Regions from separate parts of the Olsenella profusa DSM 13989 genome, predicted to be linked through region 2. Evidence: predicted binding sites of a transcription regulator. Region 2 holds the regulator's gene; the other holds the start of a gene.

Region 1 (7,238 bases), 930 kb from region 2:
TCTATGGCAACCAGTACGATCTCGGACGCATGGACCTCGCGCGGCTTGCCCCCTATGGGTTCTGGTATGCGGAGTACGAGAGCGCGCCCACCTCGCAGATCGCCTTCGGCATATGGCAGTACTCACGCAGCGGCATGATAGACGGCATCGGCACCAAGGTGGATGTCGACCTGGACCTCACCGGAGCACTCAGGCAGACCGTGCCCGATCCCACCGCCCATACATCGGACGCTGCCTAGGGGCCTGGCGAACCCCTAGGCTAGGAGCTCCTTCACGGAGAGCTTGGGCACATGGTGCACGTCGGCACCGTCGCGCCAATAGGCGACGTCGCCGCCCTGGGCATCATCCAACTCCACCGTCTCGGCAGGGTAGCCCAACGCCAGCAGCAACGCACAGGCCAGTCCCTGGCAGTCAAGACCCAGGCGCTCGTCAATCGTCGCATCGAAGCTCCTGATCATGCAGCCACCCATGCCGCGCGCCGTCGCCGCCAGCATGAGGGTCTGGGCGGCGATGCCCACGTCCACGAGGCGTATGGGGGTGGTGACCATCTGCCTGGGCACGCACACGGCGATGTAGGCGCAGGGACGCTCGCCCTCCTTCGGGCCCGCCCACTCCCGGTAGCGTGCCGCCCACCCATGGTGCGCGCAGCAGTAGGCCACGGCATCGGCATCCGTCACCAGGCGAAAGCGCAGCTGCTGCATGTTGTTGCCCGATGGGGCGAGACGGGCGGCCGCCACAAGCGCCAGCAGGTCGTCCCATGGGATGGGGCGACCTGGGTCAAAGCGGCGATAGCTGCGCGAGGCACGTGCCAGCTCCAAGAACTCGTCATATGCCATGGCCATGGGTGCTCCCTCCGTCATCATCCACCCATCTCAGCCTACAGCAGGCCCAGCTTCACACAGGCGCTGTAGATGCCATCGTGGTCGACGTCGCTCGTTACGAAGTCAGCCTGCTCCTTGACCTCGGGGTTGCCGTTGCCCATGGCCACGGAGGTACCCACCACGCCAAACATCGCGAGGTCGTTGCCGCCGTCACCAAAGGCGGCCGCCTCGTCGGCGTCAAGCCCGTAGCGCCTCAGCATGCGACGCACCGCCGCATGCTTGCCCCCATGGCGTGGAAAGGCGTCCACAAAGTGCGGCGACCAGCGCGTGAGCTTGAGATGCTCCGTGGCATCGGTCACCACGCCCGTCTCACCCGGATGCAGGAAGACGTTGAGCTGGTAGATGTCATTATGCAGCGCCTGGTGGATGTCGCCCTCCTGGAAGTGCTGGCCGGTGGCCTCCTCGATGGCGCACACGTCATCGTTGTGGCCGCTCACATAGCAGCGCCCCTTCTCCATGAAGAGACATTCGTAGAGACCCTGGTCAACCTGGTCCACCACGACCGCGATGTCTCCCTTGTCCATGAACTCGTCAAAGAAGACCTCGTCGCGCGTAAGGCAGAGCTGGCCGTTGAACAGGATGAAGGCCTCGAAGTTGTCGATGGATATCTCCTCCAGCTGATAGGGGGGACGCCCCGTTGCCAGGAAGCACATCACGCCCTTGCGCTTGAGCTCTGCAAGGGCCATGAGCGTCGTCTCCGGAACGCGGTGGTCCTTGAAGGAGAGAAGGGTTCCGTCAACGTCAAAGAAGATCGCCCGGATGGGGCGCGGGGTGTTCCAGATGGACATGGTGCTCCTTTGTCTGTGAGGGAACGTCACGCCCGCACACGCATGGCGTCCCCGATATCGATAGACTCATCATAATGTAGCCATTCGACGACCGCTCGCCGGAAATTCTCGTTTCCTGTGCTCTTGCCACACGCCGTTTGCAAACAGCGACGTAGGGCAGGGGGAGGTGGCAATTGTCGAAGAGAAAACACATTATCTAGTGGAAGATTCTCGTGCAAAACACTAGAAATTGTGTCATAGTGGATACCACCGTCAAGTATGTCTTCAGGAAAGCATCACCCACGACAACAAAACCTACCACCATGGGGGCACCAATGAAGATCATCAAGCGCAATGGTTCAGAGGTCACGTTTGACACCGAGAAGATCGTCAACGCCATCAAGGCCGCCAACGCCGAGGTGCCCGAGGGTGATCGTCTCACCAATCGCGAGATCAGGTTCGCCTCGCTCAACGTGGAGGACGAGTGCGCCTCCGCCGGCCACACCGTCACCGTGGAGGAGGTCCAGGACCTCGTCGAGGATCAGCTCATGGCCCTCGACCGCTTCGTGGTGGCCCGCAAGTACATCATCTATCGCTACCTGCAGAACCAGAAGCGCCGGAAGAACACCACGGATGACAAGATCCTCTCGCTGATCGAGTCCAACAACGAGGAGGTCAAGCAGGAGAACTCCAACAAGAACCCCACCGTGGTCTCCGTGCAGCGCGACTACATGGCCGGTGAGGTCTCCAAGGACCTCGCCTGCCGCCAGCTGCTGCCGCAGGACGTGGTGGAGGCCCACGACGCCGGCATCATCCACTTCCACGATGCGGACTACTATGCCCAGCACATGCACAACTGCGACCTCGTGAACCTCGAGGACATGCTGCAGAACGGCACCGTCATCTCCGGCACCATGATCGAGAAGCCGCACAGCTTCTCCACCGCCTGTAACATCGCCACGCAGATCATCGCACAGGTGGCCTCCTGCCAGTACGGCGGCCAGTCCATCAGCCTGGCGCACCTCGCCCCCTTCGTGGACGTGAGCCGCAAGAAGATCCGCCGCCAGGTGTACGCCGAGCTCGAGGCCATTGGCGCCACACCCGCCGTCGAAAAGATCGACCGGATCGTCGAGAGGCGCCTGCGCGACGAGGTGGCCCGCGGCGTCCAGACCATCCAGTACCAGGTGGTCACCCTCATGACCACCAACGGCCAAGCTCCCTTCATCACCGTGTTCATGTACCTCAACGAGGCCAGGAGCGAGCAGGAGAAGGCCGACCTCGCCCTCTGCATCGAGGAGATGCTCCGCCAGCGCTACCAGGGCGTCAAGAACGAGGCGGGAGTCTGGATCACACCCGCGTTTCCCAAGCTCATCTACGTGCTCGAGGAGGACAACACCCACGAGGGCGACCGGTACTTCTACCTCACCAAGCTCGCGGCAAAGTGCACCGCAAAGCGCATGGTCCCCGACTACATCTCCGAGAAGAAGATGCGCGAGTACAAGCTCTCCCGTGGAGAGACCGAAGGCGAGGGCGACGTGTACACCTGCATGGGCTGCCGCTCCTTCCTCACGCCCGACCGCTCCGGCAACGGCTATGACAACGTGGCCAACGCCGGCAACTGGGAGCCGGGCAAGCCCAAGTACTACGGACGCTTCAACCAGGGTGTCGTCACCATCAACCTGCCTGACGTGGCCCTCTCCTCCGAGGGCGACAGGGACGAGTTCTGGCGTGTGTTCGACGAGCGCCTCGAGCTCTGCCACAGGGCCCTGCGCTGCCGTCATGACCGCCTGGTGGGCACCACATCCGACGCCGCGCCCATCCTGTGGCAGTACGGTGCGCTGGCTCGCCTGAAGAAGGGCGAGATCATCGACAGGCTCCTCTATGGTGGCTACTCCACCATCAGCCTGGGCTATGCCGGCCTGTACGAGTGCGTCAAGTACATGACGGGCCACAGCCACACCGATAAGGAGGCGACGCCCTTCGCCCTCTCCGTCATGCAGCACATGAACGACAGGTGCGCCGAGTGGAAGGCGGCCGAGAACATCGACTACTCCCTCTATGGCACGCCGCTGGAGTCCACCACCTACAAGTTCGCGCGCTGCCTGCAGAAGCGCTTCGGTGTGGTCAAGGGCATCACGGACCACGGCTACATCACCAACAGCTACCACGTGAACGTTCGCGAGGACATCGACGCCTTCACCAAGCTCAAGTTCGAGTCCGAGTTCCAGCGCCTCTCCCCCGGCGGGGCCATCTCCTACGTCGAGGTGCCCAACATGCAGGACAACCTCGAGGCCGTCATCCGCGTCATGCAGTACATCTACGACAACATCATGTATGCCGAGCTCAACACCAAGAGCGACTACTGCCAGGTGTGCGGCTACGACGGCGAGATCCAGATCGCCGAGGATGATGGCAAGCTCGTGTGGGAGTGCCCGCACTGCCACAACCGCGACCAGTCCAAGATGAACGTCGCCCGCAGGACCTGCGGCTACATCGGGACCCAGTACTGGAACCAGGGACGCACCGAGGAGATCAAGGATCGCGTGCTGCACCTGTAGGCCTGCCCGGACGGCCCCCTTCCGCACTCAGACAGCTCGCGTGGCGAGAACTCGTGCGGGCGGGGGCCGTCCCTTATACCTTCGGGAGACGTGGGCCAACCTCCTCCGTACCCCCTGGCATTCCCTGACGGGAACAACTATGGAACGCCCACATATGCGGGCGTTCCATGTATGGGAGACAGTCGTGAACTACGCCAGCATCAAGTACTGCGACATCGCGAACGGCGCGGGCGTGCGCACGTCGCTCTTCGTCTCGGGCTGTCGCCTGCACTGCAAGGGGTGCTTCAACAACGGCGCCTGGTCGTTCCTCGCGGGGGAGCCCTTCACGACCGAGGTGGAGGATCGCGTCGTCGAGTCGCTCGCTCCGGCCTACGTGGACGGCCTCACCGTGCTGGGCGGCGAGCCGACCGAGCCCGAGAACGCCCAGGCGCTGGCCCCCTTCCTCGAGCGCGTGCGCGCGGCCCATCCCCAGAAGGGCATCTGGCTCTACTCCGGCCGTACCTGGGAGGAGCTCACGGGTTCCGGAAGCCATGCCAGCGAGGACATGCGGCGCATCCTGCGGACGCTCGACGTGCTGGTGGATGGCCCCTTCGTGCAGGAGCTGCATGACATCGCGCTGCGCTTCAAGGGCTCCTCCAACCAGCGCATCATCGACGTGCCCGCCAGCCTCGCGGCAAGTGAGGTGGTGCTCTGGAGTGACGACCCGCTGTTCGAGACGCACGAGATGTGAGCCAAGCTAGGGCGGCAACCGTAGACAAGAGCGCCCTCGCCCTGGCCGCGCCGCTCTTCGCCATCATCTGGACCGGGACCTACCCCATGCGCCGCATACAGGCATCGCGGCAGGGCGAAGTGGATGACGATGCTCGTTAGCCGCCCCTACCTCCGCGCGTTGAGCAGATAGAGCTGGTGCAGCCCCCGGAGGGCGAGCGTTGCGTCCACGATCACGTCATGCGAGACGAGCTTGGCCACGCGCGTGGCCCCCTCCCCCGTCAGCACGATGGGCGCATCCTCCCCCAGCTCGGCAAACACGCGGTCGAGCAGGCCATCGATGCGCGCGACCTCTCCAAGCACCACGCCCGAGAGCATGGCCTCGCGCGTGGAGCGGCCGATGGCCGCCTCGGGCACCGCCAGCTCGATCATGGGCAGCCGCGCCGCGCGCTGGCTGAGCGACTGTGCCCCCGCCGCCAGCCCCGGCGCGATGAGGCCACCCAGGAAGGAGCCGTCCCGTCCCACCACCTCCAGGTTGAGCGTGGTCCCCAGGTCGACGGCGATCACGGGCGTCCCATGGCGCTCACGCGCCGCCACGGCGTCGGCAATGCGATCGGGGCCGATCTCCGAGGGATCGCGATAGCGCATCGGAAGCCCGGTCCTGAGACCTGGACCCACCACATACGGGCGACATCGCCCGAGAAGCCCCAGGGCACGCTCCCACACATCGGACAGTGCTGGCACCACGCAGGAGAGAATCGCGCCCATGACCTCTCCGGTGGGTGGTTCCCCCATGACCTGCCTCATGCGAAGCGCCACCTCGTCCACCGTCAGGCGCTGGGGAGTCGAGAGCTCCCAGGTGCACGTGGGCTCGTCGGAGGCATGTCCGCCGCCCTCGAACAGCCCCAGCGACGTCGTGGTGTTGCCCACGTCAACCGCCAGCACGACACCTGTGGTCACGTTCTGTGCCCCTGCCATGTTCGTCCCCCTCGCCTGGTGGATGGCGCTCGCATCCTCTACACTGTAGCCGTTCGCTGGACTCGTCCCGTCCTGCGGACGTCCGGTAACCCGACTCCTCGCCACGCACGGGCGCTGGCATCAGGGGGAGCGGATATACGAAGGAGCAGCTATGGACGAACCGCGTGGCGCGCGTCTGCGCGACGAGCTCAGCATGCCTGGGTTCGTCATCGGCATCGTGGGGTGTGTCATCCTCACGGCTGCATCGGCCTACACGGCCCTCAAGCTGGGGTCTCTCCCCTGGCCCACCATCTTCACCTCCATCACGGCGCTGCTGGTGCTGCGCGCCTGCGGGCGCCACAGCGTGACCGAGGCCAATGTCACCCAAATCGTGATGTCTGCCGGCTCCATGGTGGCGGGCGGCCTCGCCTTCACCATACCGGGGGCATGGATGCTGGGGCTCTCGGATGGCATAGGCTGGATGCAGATGCTCATGGTGGCAGTCGCAGGCACCCTGTTGGGCCTGGTATGCACCATGCTGATCCGCAGGCGCTTCGTGGACAACTCGGACCTTGAGTATCCCATAGGCACCGCCGCTGCCGAGACTCTCAAGGCAGCCCGCGAGGGTGGCTCCACGGGGCGGAGGCTCTTCGCGTCCATGGGGATCGCCGGTGCCTGGGCGGTGCTCCGTGACGGGATGCACCTCCTGCCGGCACGCCTCTTCGCCCTCGATATCCCGGGGGTGGCGTTTGGCCTCAACAACTCGCCCATGTGGCTCTCCATGGGCTTTCTCGTGGGCTTTGTGCCCGTATCGTTCTGGCTTGCCTCGGCACTGTTCGCAAATTTTGGGCTTGTCGTGGGTGCGAGCAGCCTGGGCCTGTGGAGCGTGGAGGCCGCCGGCGGCATCGTACGCAGCCTGGGCATGGGTCTCATGATGGGAGCAGGCCTGGGAGTCGTCGTGAAGGATGTGCTGTACCGCCTGGTCATCACACGACTACTCGGATCGCGCAGGATGGGCGGCTCGGACCCCGAAGGTAGGAACGATTGGACGGGCGACATCAAGGGACACCGAGACATCGGGATGCTTGCGCTTCTTGTGGCCGCAGCCACCCTCATCGTGGGGGTGGGACTGGGACTCGGCCCCGTGCCGACCGTACTCATCGTGCTGCTCTCGTTCGTGACCACCACCATGAGCGCACAGTCCGTGGGACAGACGGGCGTGGACCCCATGGAGGTCTTCGGCCTCATCGTGCTGCTCTGCGTGGCGACGGTCTCCAGCCTGTCCCAGGTCGGCCTCTTCCTTGTGGCAGGCATCATCACGGTGACCTGCGGACTTGCCGGTGACGTGATGGCCGACTTCAAGACCG
Region 2 (7,238 bases):
TCATCGCCCTCATGGCCGCGTGCTGTCTGGTTGTGGCCAAGCTTGTCAGCTGGGAGCCCTATACGCAGGGATCCGGCATCCCCCAGGTGGATGCCGAGGTCATGGGCAAGCTTGACATGCCCTGGCATCGTGTGCTGGCGGCAAAGTTCACGGAGGGGACGCTCCTGGCGCTCTCCGGACTCTCCCTGGGACGCGAGGGTCCCTCCATTCAGCTGGGCGGCATGGGTGGCAAGGCCATCTCAAGGCTGCTGCGCCGCGGAAGGGGGGAGGAGCGCCTGCTCGTGACCTGTGGGGCTGCCGCAGGCATGAGTGCCGCCTTCAATGCGCCGCTCACCGGCACGCTCTTCGCCATCGAGGAGATACACAAGGAGTTCACGCCCTCGCTCATCATCTCCGCCATGGCATCGGCCGTGTCCGCCGACTTCCTGGTGTCCCAGGTGCTGGGGGTGCGGCCCGTGCTCCGGCTCGCGTTCGTCCAGGACCTCCCGCACGTCTACTATGTGCTCGTCCTGCTCATGGGCCTGGTCATGGGGCTTCTGGGCGCCCTTCACAACAGGGGGATGTTCCTGCTCAACGAGGGCCTCTATGGCACGGTGCTTGCCAGGGCTCCCTATGGGGGAAGGCTCGCCTTGCCCTTCGCGCTCACGCTCGTCGCCGCGTTCGCGGCGCCCCTGCTCCTTGACGGCGGGGATGCCATTGTCGAACTGCTCAAATACCCCACCATGGTGCCCTTCCTGACGCTCGTGCTCCTCTTGGTGGGGAAGTACGCCCTCACCTCAATGTGCTTTGCGTCAGGCGCCCCGGGCGGCACGCTCTTCCCCCTATGCGTCATGGGCATGCTCGCGGGAGCGGTCTATGGTAACGTTCTTACGAACACATGTTCCATGAATGCGATGTACATCGTCAACTTCATGGTGTTGGGCATAGCAGGACTGTTCTCGTCGGTGGTGCGCGCCCCGGTCACGGGCGTCGTCCTAGCGTTCGAGCTCACGGGTAGCATGGACTCGCTGCTCGCAGCTTCCATCGTATCGATCGTGGCGTATGTCGTCGCCAACATCACCAGGACGGATCCGTTCTACGAGAGGCTCCTGGGCAATCTGTTGGACGTCACCGCGAAGACCCCACGCGTGCGCCATAAGAAGGAGAAGGTGCTGCACGACTACACCGTGGGTGCCGGCAGCCTGCTCGAGGGCCGGTGCCTCAGGGACATCGACTGGCCGAGGGGCTCGATGATCGTGACGGTGTACCGTGCCGGGACGGAGATCGTACCCAATGGCGACACGCGCCTGCAGGCGCTGGATGACCTGCTCGTCATCATGGACATGCGCGCCGAGGACAGCATACAGGACCATGTCTGGCGCCTCTGCCGAAGCTCGTTGGCGACCGAGCACACACCGAGACGGTAGGGTACGGCAGATGGGGCGTCTCATTTATTACTTTACATAAGATATATTATCATGGTTTATATGAGACCGATATGGGGTCATTGGTGTGCCTTGGAGCGTCCCAGACACGGCGCTGGTCGTGCCTGCCTCTGCCACTGAAAAGGTCCCGCGTGCGGACATGAGCCAGCACGCGGGACAGATCGACCGAGAGACCTCGCACGATTCATCTCCACCCTTCGGATCTATCCCTCGATGGGCTGCCCAAGGTACGAGGCGACGCTCGTGGCCGCGACGGCGCCGTCAGCCGTTGCGGTTACGATCTGGCGCAGTGACTTCTGCCGAATGTCGCCTGCCGCAAAGAGTCCCGGCACGGAGGTCTCCATGCGGTCGTTGGTGATGACATAGCCGTGGTCATCCAGCTTCACGAGGCCCCTCACAAGCCCCGTTGCGGGAACCCTGCCCACGAACACGAACACGCCAAACGAGCCCTCGTCATAGGTCTCCGTGGACTCCTCGCCGGTCACGGTGTCGCGGAACGTGATGTCCCTCGGCAGGACATCGCCAGCGACCTTCGTGACGCTTGTGTTGTAGCGGATGCTGGCCTTGGGGTTCTCCTCGATCTGTCTGCCCACGGAGGCCTGGGCTCGCAGATGGTCCTTGCGGACGACCATGGTCACCTTGTCGGCAAACTTCGTGAGGAACAGCGCCTCCTCGGCGGCAGAGTTGCCACCACCGATGACGAACACCTGTTTGCCCCTATAGAACATGCCGTCACAGGTGGCACAGTATGAGACGCCGTGGCCCCCGAAGGCTTCCTCGCCCTCGAAGCCAACATGGCGTGGCGTGGCGCCACCGGAGATGATGACCGTCTTGGTGTCATAGGTGCCCTCCGGTGTCTCCACGACGAACCCCGAACCATCCTCCTTGCGCGCAAGGGAGGCCACCTGTCCCATCTTGATGGAGGCGCCCAGGTCGATGGCCTGCTTCTGCATGGCATCCGTCAGCGAGAAGCCATCCGTGTGCGGCACGCCGGGATAGTTATCCACCTCGCTCGTAAGGATGATCTGGCCGCCGACCGCCTCCTGTTCGAGCGTGACGGCATCGAGAAGCGCACGGGCCCCATAGATGGCGGCGGACAGCCCCGCGGGGCCACCACCGATGATGACCAGATCCTTCTGCTGTTCGGACATCTCACAACGACCTTTCTAGAGAGAGCGTTCATGGCATGAATTGTCACTGGAATGCTACCCATTAGGGTATGTGCCTTTCAGTCGCCCCGGACCTGTGTGCAGACGAAGAGGGGGCGTCTGCCCCCTCCCCTCTTGTATGGCTCCTGGCTACGTCCCGCTACGACACGAGGAAGTAGATGAGGAACGCGAGCGCGGCGACCCACATGAGCGGCTTGACCTTGCGCACCTGGCCCGTCGCCACGGCGACGACCACGTAGGCGATGAAGCCCAGGCCAATGCCCGAGGAGATGGAGTACGTCATCGGAATGCCCGCGATGATCAGGAAGGATGGCAGGCCCTCGAGCAGATCGTTCCACTGGATCTCCAGGGCTTCGGAGAGCATGAGGTAGCCAACGTAGACAAGGGCCCCACAGGTGGCTGCGCCGGGGATGACGGCAATGACAGGTGCGAAGAACGCGGCGATGAGGAACAGGACACCTGCGAACACGGACGAGAGGCCCGTGCGGCCGCCGTCGGCCGCGCCGGACGCGGACTCCACGAACGTCGTGACGGAGGAGGCGCCGAGCAGGCCACCGACCCATGCGGCGCAGGAGTCAACGATCAGGATCGTGCACATGTCCTTGACGCTGCCATCCTCCTCGAGGAAGTCGCCCTGCTTGGCCACGGCCATCGCCGTGCCCATGGTGTCAAAGAAGTCGGACATCATGAGTGAGAATGCGAGCACGAGCAGCGTAGGGGTGGTCATGACCTTGAGGAGGCCGATGGTGCCGTTCGCATCCGCCTGAAACGGGGCCCCAAAGCTCGAGAAGTCCGGCAACGAGAGCATGCCCTGGGGAGCCTGGATGAGCCCCAGGGGGATGCCGCAGATGACGGCGACGATGATGCCCAGCAGCAGCGCGCCACGCAACCTGAGCGCCACGAAGACGATGGTGGCGACGATGGAGATGACACCTAGGATGAAGGCGGGGCTCGTGACCTTGCCCAGGGCGAGGATGGTGCTGCCGTCCCCCGTGATGATGCCGGCATTGGCCAGGCCGATCATGGCTATGAAGAGGCCGAGGCCCACCGAGATGCCATGGCGCAGCGAGATGGGAATGGCATCCATGATGGCTTGCCTGAGACCACAGAGCACCAGGACCAGGATGACGACGCCCTCGACGAAGATGACGCCCATGGCGGCATGCCAGTCACCGTTGCAGAGCGTCGTCGTGGCAACGGCGATCATGGAGTTGATGCCCAGGCCAGAGGCAAGCGCGAGCGGGCGGTTGGCAAAGATGCCCATGAGGATGGTCATGATGCCGGCGCCAAAGCAGGTGCTGGTGATGGTTGCGGAGATGGGAACGCCCGCATTCGAGAGAATGAGGGGGTTCAGCGCGATGATGTACGACATTGCCAGGAAGGTCGTGAGGCCGGCCCGTACCTCTTGGCCGGTAGAAGACCCCCGTTGGCTGACCTTAAAGAACGAATCCATGAAACTCCCCTTCTGTACCTGCCGTCATGGGCACGCGAACGAAAAAAAGGAGGCATCCCCGATGCCTCAAGCACCTGGCGTCTTGAAGCTAGACGCCACTGGAACCAAAGCCGCCCGTGCCCCTGTCCGTCTCATCCAACTCGCCGACCTCCCTGAGACACACCTCGGGCACCTTCTGGATGACCAGCTGGGCGATGCGCTCGCCCCTGGTGATAGTGATGTCGTGCGTGGCGTCGAGATTGACGACGCACACCTTGAGCTCCCCGCGGTAGTGCGCGTCGATGAGGCCGGGGGTGTTGGCCATAGAAAGGCCCTCCTTGAAGGCGAGGCCACTTCTCGGCTGCACAAAGCCGGCATATCCCTCGGGGACGGCTATGGCAAGCCCCGTGGGGACGAGGCGCCGCTCGAGGGGCCTGAGGACAACGTCCTCGTTTGCCCTCAGGTCGAGGCCGGCATCGCCCGCATGGGCATAGGAGGGCAGCTCGATCGACGGGTCGAGGCGCTTGATAGGTAGAGAGATCCTGTCATTACCCATTGATGAGGCTCCGTAGCTCTTCTTCGAACTCGTCAATGTCCTTGAAGTCGCGATAAACCGAGGCAAAGCGCACATAGGCAACTTTGTCTATATCAACGAGGCGCTGGAGGACCATCTTGCCCAGCTCCTGGGAGTTCACCTCGACCGTGCCGGAGTCCCTGAGCTCACTGAGGATGCTGTCAATGAGACCATCGAGCCGCTCCAGCGGAACGTTGCGCTTGATGGTGGCCACCATGAGCCCCCGCATGATCTTTGTGCGATCGAAGGCCTCCTTGTGGCCATCCTTCTTGACGACCATGATGGGCATCTCTTCGCGACGCTCGTAGGTGGTAAAGCGCGTACCACACCTGATGCACTCTCGGCGGCGGCGAATGGCGTCATTGTTCTCGGACGGGCGAGAGTCGACGACCTTCGACTCCTCGCAACCACACTTGGGACAGCGCATACTCCTCCTCATATATGTACAAATGGAGGATACCACAGGATCACGCGGCTCAGCCTTCTACGTGACCAAACCGCAATCCTCTATGCGATAGGGCCGTGACTGTGATCATGCTGTGGAGGTGGGGATGACGAGCTTCTGGCCGGGCACAAGCCCGTCAGCAGAGACCCCATTGTGCTGTTCGATCCAAGAGACGATACGTCCGTCATCGACTCCGGCAATGCCATGCTCATGAGCGATGCTCCACAGGGAGTCTCCCTGCCGCACCGCTATCGTTACGGTGTCTGCCCGATCCAGCGCCTGTTGTGCGGCGGCTGCAGATGTGATGCCCGAAAGGATCAGTGCGCCTACGGAAAGGACGCAGACGAGAAGGGCCCCAAGGACAAGCGTGTGCGGCCGAAGGCGCCCCTCGCGCCTGACACGCACATCGGCGAGGTGGCGCTGTGCCGTGGCACCGCCCTCGAGCATCACGAGACCACGGTGCTGCCGAGGTCTGAGCGCTGCCGTGCCAGCGATGGGAAATGCTGCGACACCGTTCTGGATGCGTCTGTAGGACTGCATGGCTTACTCCCCTCCCGGCGTGTGTACGAGACTGGTATACCAAGACCACGCGACAGCAATTGCCAAAAGAACACGTGTACTGCGAACATATGTGCTACTATAGGGACAACGACACTCACTGTCAAGCAAAGAGAGAACATGTGTTTGTATTTTTGCTACGCTACCTAGTCACGGGGACGAGGGGGACCAATGGCCAAGGACAGGCTCAGCAAGAGACAGCAGTCCATCTACGACTTCATCTGCTCCTACACCACCGAACATGGCTATCCGCCCTCGGTGAGGGAGATTGGCACGGCCGTGGGGCTGGCCTCGCCCTCGACGGTTCATATGCACCTGAAGGTCCTTCAGGAGCGTGGCCTCATCAAGCGCGACTCCAAGAAGCCGCGCACCATTGAGGTGGTTGAGGACGACCTGCCCGGCGGACAAGCGCTTGCGTCGGTGGAGGAGCATGTGAGCGAGGGAACCATCTCCCTTCCCCTTATCGGCCGCGTCGCCGCAGGCACCCCCATTCTTGCCGAGCAGAATGTGGAGGATCAGCTCACGCTCCCCGCCAGTGTCGTCGGCAGCGGCAGCTCCTTCCTGCTGAAGGTCCATGGCACATCGATGGTCAACAAGGGGATTCTCGACGGTGACATCATTGCCGTACGCGAGCAGCATGATGCCCAGGATGGCGAGATCGTCGTGGCTCTCATAGACGATTCCGCCACGGTCAAGACCTTCTACCGGGAGGAGGGTCGCATCCGCCTCCAGCCGGAGAATGACACGATGGATCCCATCTACGTACGGAATCCCATCATCCTGGGTAAGGTCGTCGCACTCATGAGGACCATTGCCTAGGCTGCGGATGGCCCCGCAGCCGAGGCGCTCGTCGCGGCTGCGCCTCATCGACACCGTGAGGGGGTGCTCCGTCGTGTCGATGGTGCTCTTTCACCTCTCGTACGATCTCGTGACGCTGAGGGGGCGCACGCTCCCCCTGTTCCATTCGCCCTTCGAGGACGTGTGGCGTGCGTCAATCGGCTGGACGTTTCTCTTCATTGCCGGCATGATGTGCGCCCTCTCGCGGGACAACTACAGGCGTGCCGGCAAATATCTGGTGGTTGCCGCGCTCATCTATGGGGTCACCACCATCGCTGCCGTGGACACGCCCATCAGCTTTGGCATCATCTTCTGCATGGGCGCGTCCACGCTCGTTGCGGCACTGCTCAGGTCGGCAGGGCTCCTCAGGGGCCGCCGTTCCTGGCTGTGCTCGATCCCTCTCATGGCACTCTTCCTCGCCTGTCTGCGCGTTCCCCAGGGGCTGGTGGGTGTGGGACAATTCGTTCTGCAGCTGCCCCGGCAGCTCTATGCCACACCCTACCTCGCTCCCCTGGGCTTTCCGGGGCCGCACTTCGCCTCGGGGGACTATTACCCCCTACTCCCCTACTCGCTGCTCTTTCTCGCTGGCGCAGGCATCGGGGCCTCGCTCGGCGCCCATGGCTTCCCAGCGTTCCTGCACTCGGTGGGCCTGAGGCCGCTTGAGTTCGTAGGTAGGCATGCCCTGCCCATCTATGTGCTGCACCAACCCATGCTGCTCCTGCTGAGCCTGTTCCTCTAGGCCCCCACTCGCCCTTGCGCCTCCCCTGCGTCACTCACGCCATAGGGTTCGAGCGTGTCC

The links. The regulator NrdR, encoded in region 2, represses ribonucleotide reductase genes. The targets are predictions, from matches to a motif close to AAACACNATATATNGTGTTT.
Region 1: nrdD (anaerobic ribonucleoside-triphosphate reductase) is a predicted target of NrdR. The motif match lies at 1,887-1,906, and genes of this name have one in related genera.

The regions. Positions count from the first base shown of each region.
Region 1 is NZ_JAUSQK010000001.1:1,232,737-1,239,974, reverse strand. It holds gene J2S71_RS05745 (glycoside hydrolase family 25 protein) at 1-239, shown strand, start outside; gene J2S71_RS05740 (nitroreductase family protein) at 255-842, opposite strand; gene J2S71_RS05735 (Cof-type HAD-IIB family hydrolase) at 878-1,669, opposite strand; gene nrdD (anaerobic ribonucleoside-triphosphate reductase) at 1,984-4,206, shown strand; gene nrdG (anaerobic ribonucleoside-triphosphate reductase activating protein) at 4,391-4,936, shown strand; gene J2S71_RS05720 (type III pantothenate kinase) at 5,083-5,892, opposite strand; gene J2S71_RS05715 (OPT/YSL family transporter) at 6,044-7,238, shown strand, end outside.
Region 2 is NZ_JAUSQK010000001.1:2,160,884-2,168,121, reverse strand. It holds gene J2S71_RS10040 (ClC family H(+)/Cl(-) exchange transporter) at 1-1,406, shown strand, start outside; gene J2S71_RS10035 (NAD(P)/FAD-dependent oxidoreductase) at 1,628-2,575, opposite strand; gene J2S71_RS10030 (NCS2 family permease) at 2,733-4,046, opposite strand; gene dut (dUTP diphosphatase) at 4,135-4,581, opposite strand; gene nrdR (transcriptional regulator NrdR) at 4,574-5,026, opposite strand; gene J2S71_RS10015 (LysM peptidoglycan-binding domain-containing protein) at 5,132-5,584, opposite strand; gene lexA (transcriptional repressor LexA) at 5,774-6,421, shown strand; gene J2S71_RS10005 (heparan-alpha-glucosaminide N-acetyltransferase) at 6,429-7,178, shown strand; gene hflX (GTPase HflX) at 7,175-7,238, opposite strand, start outside.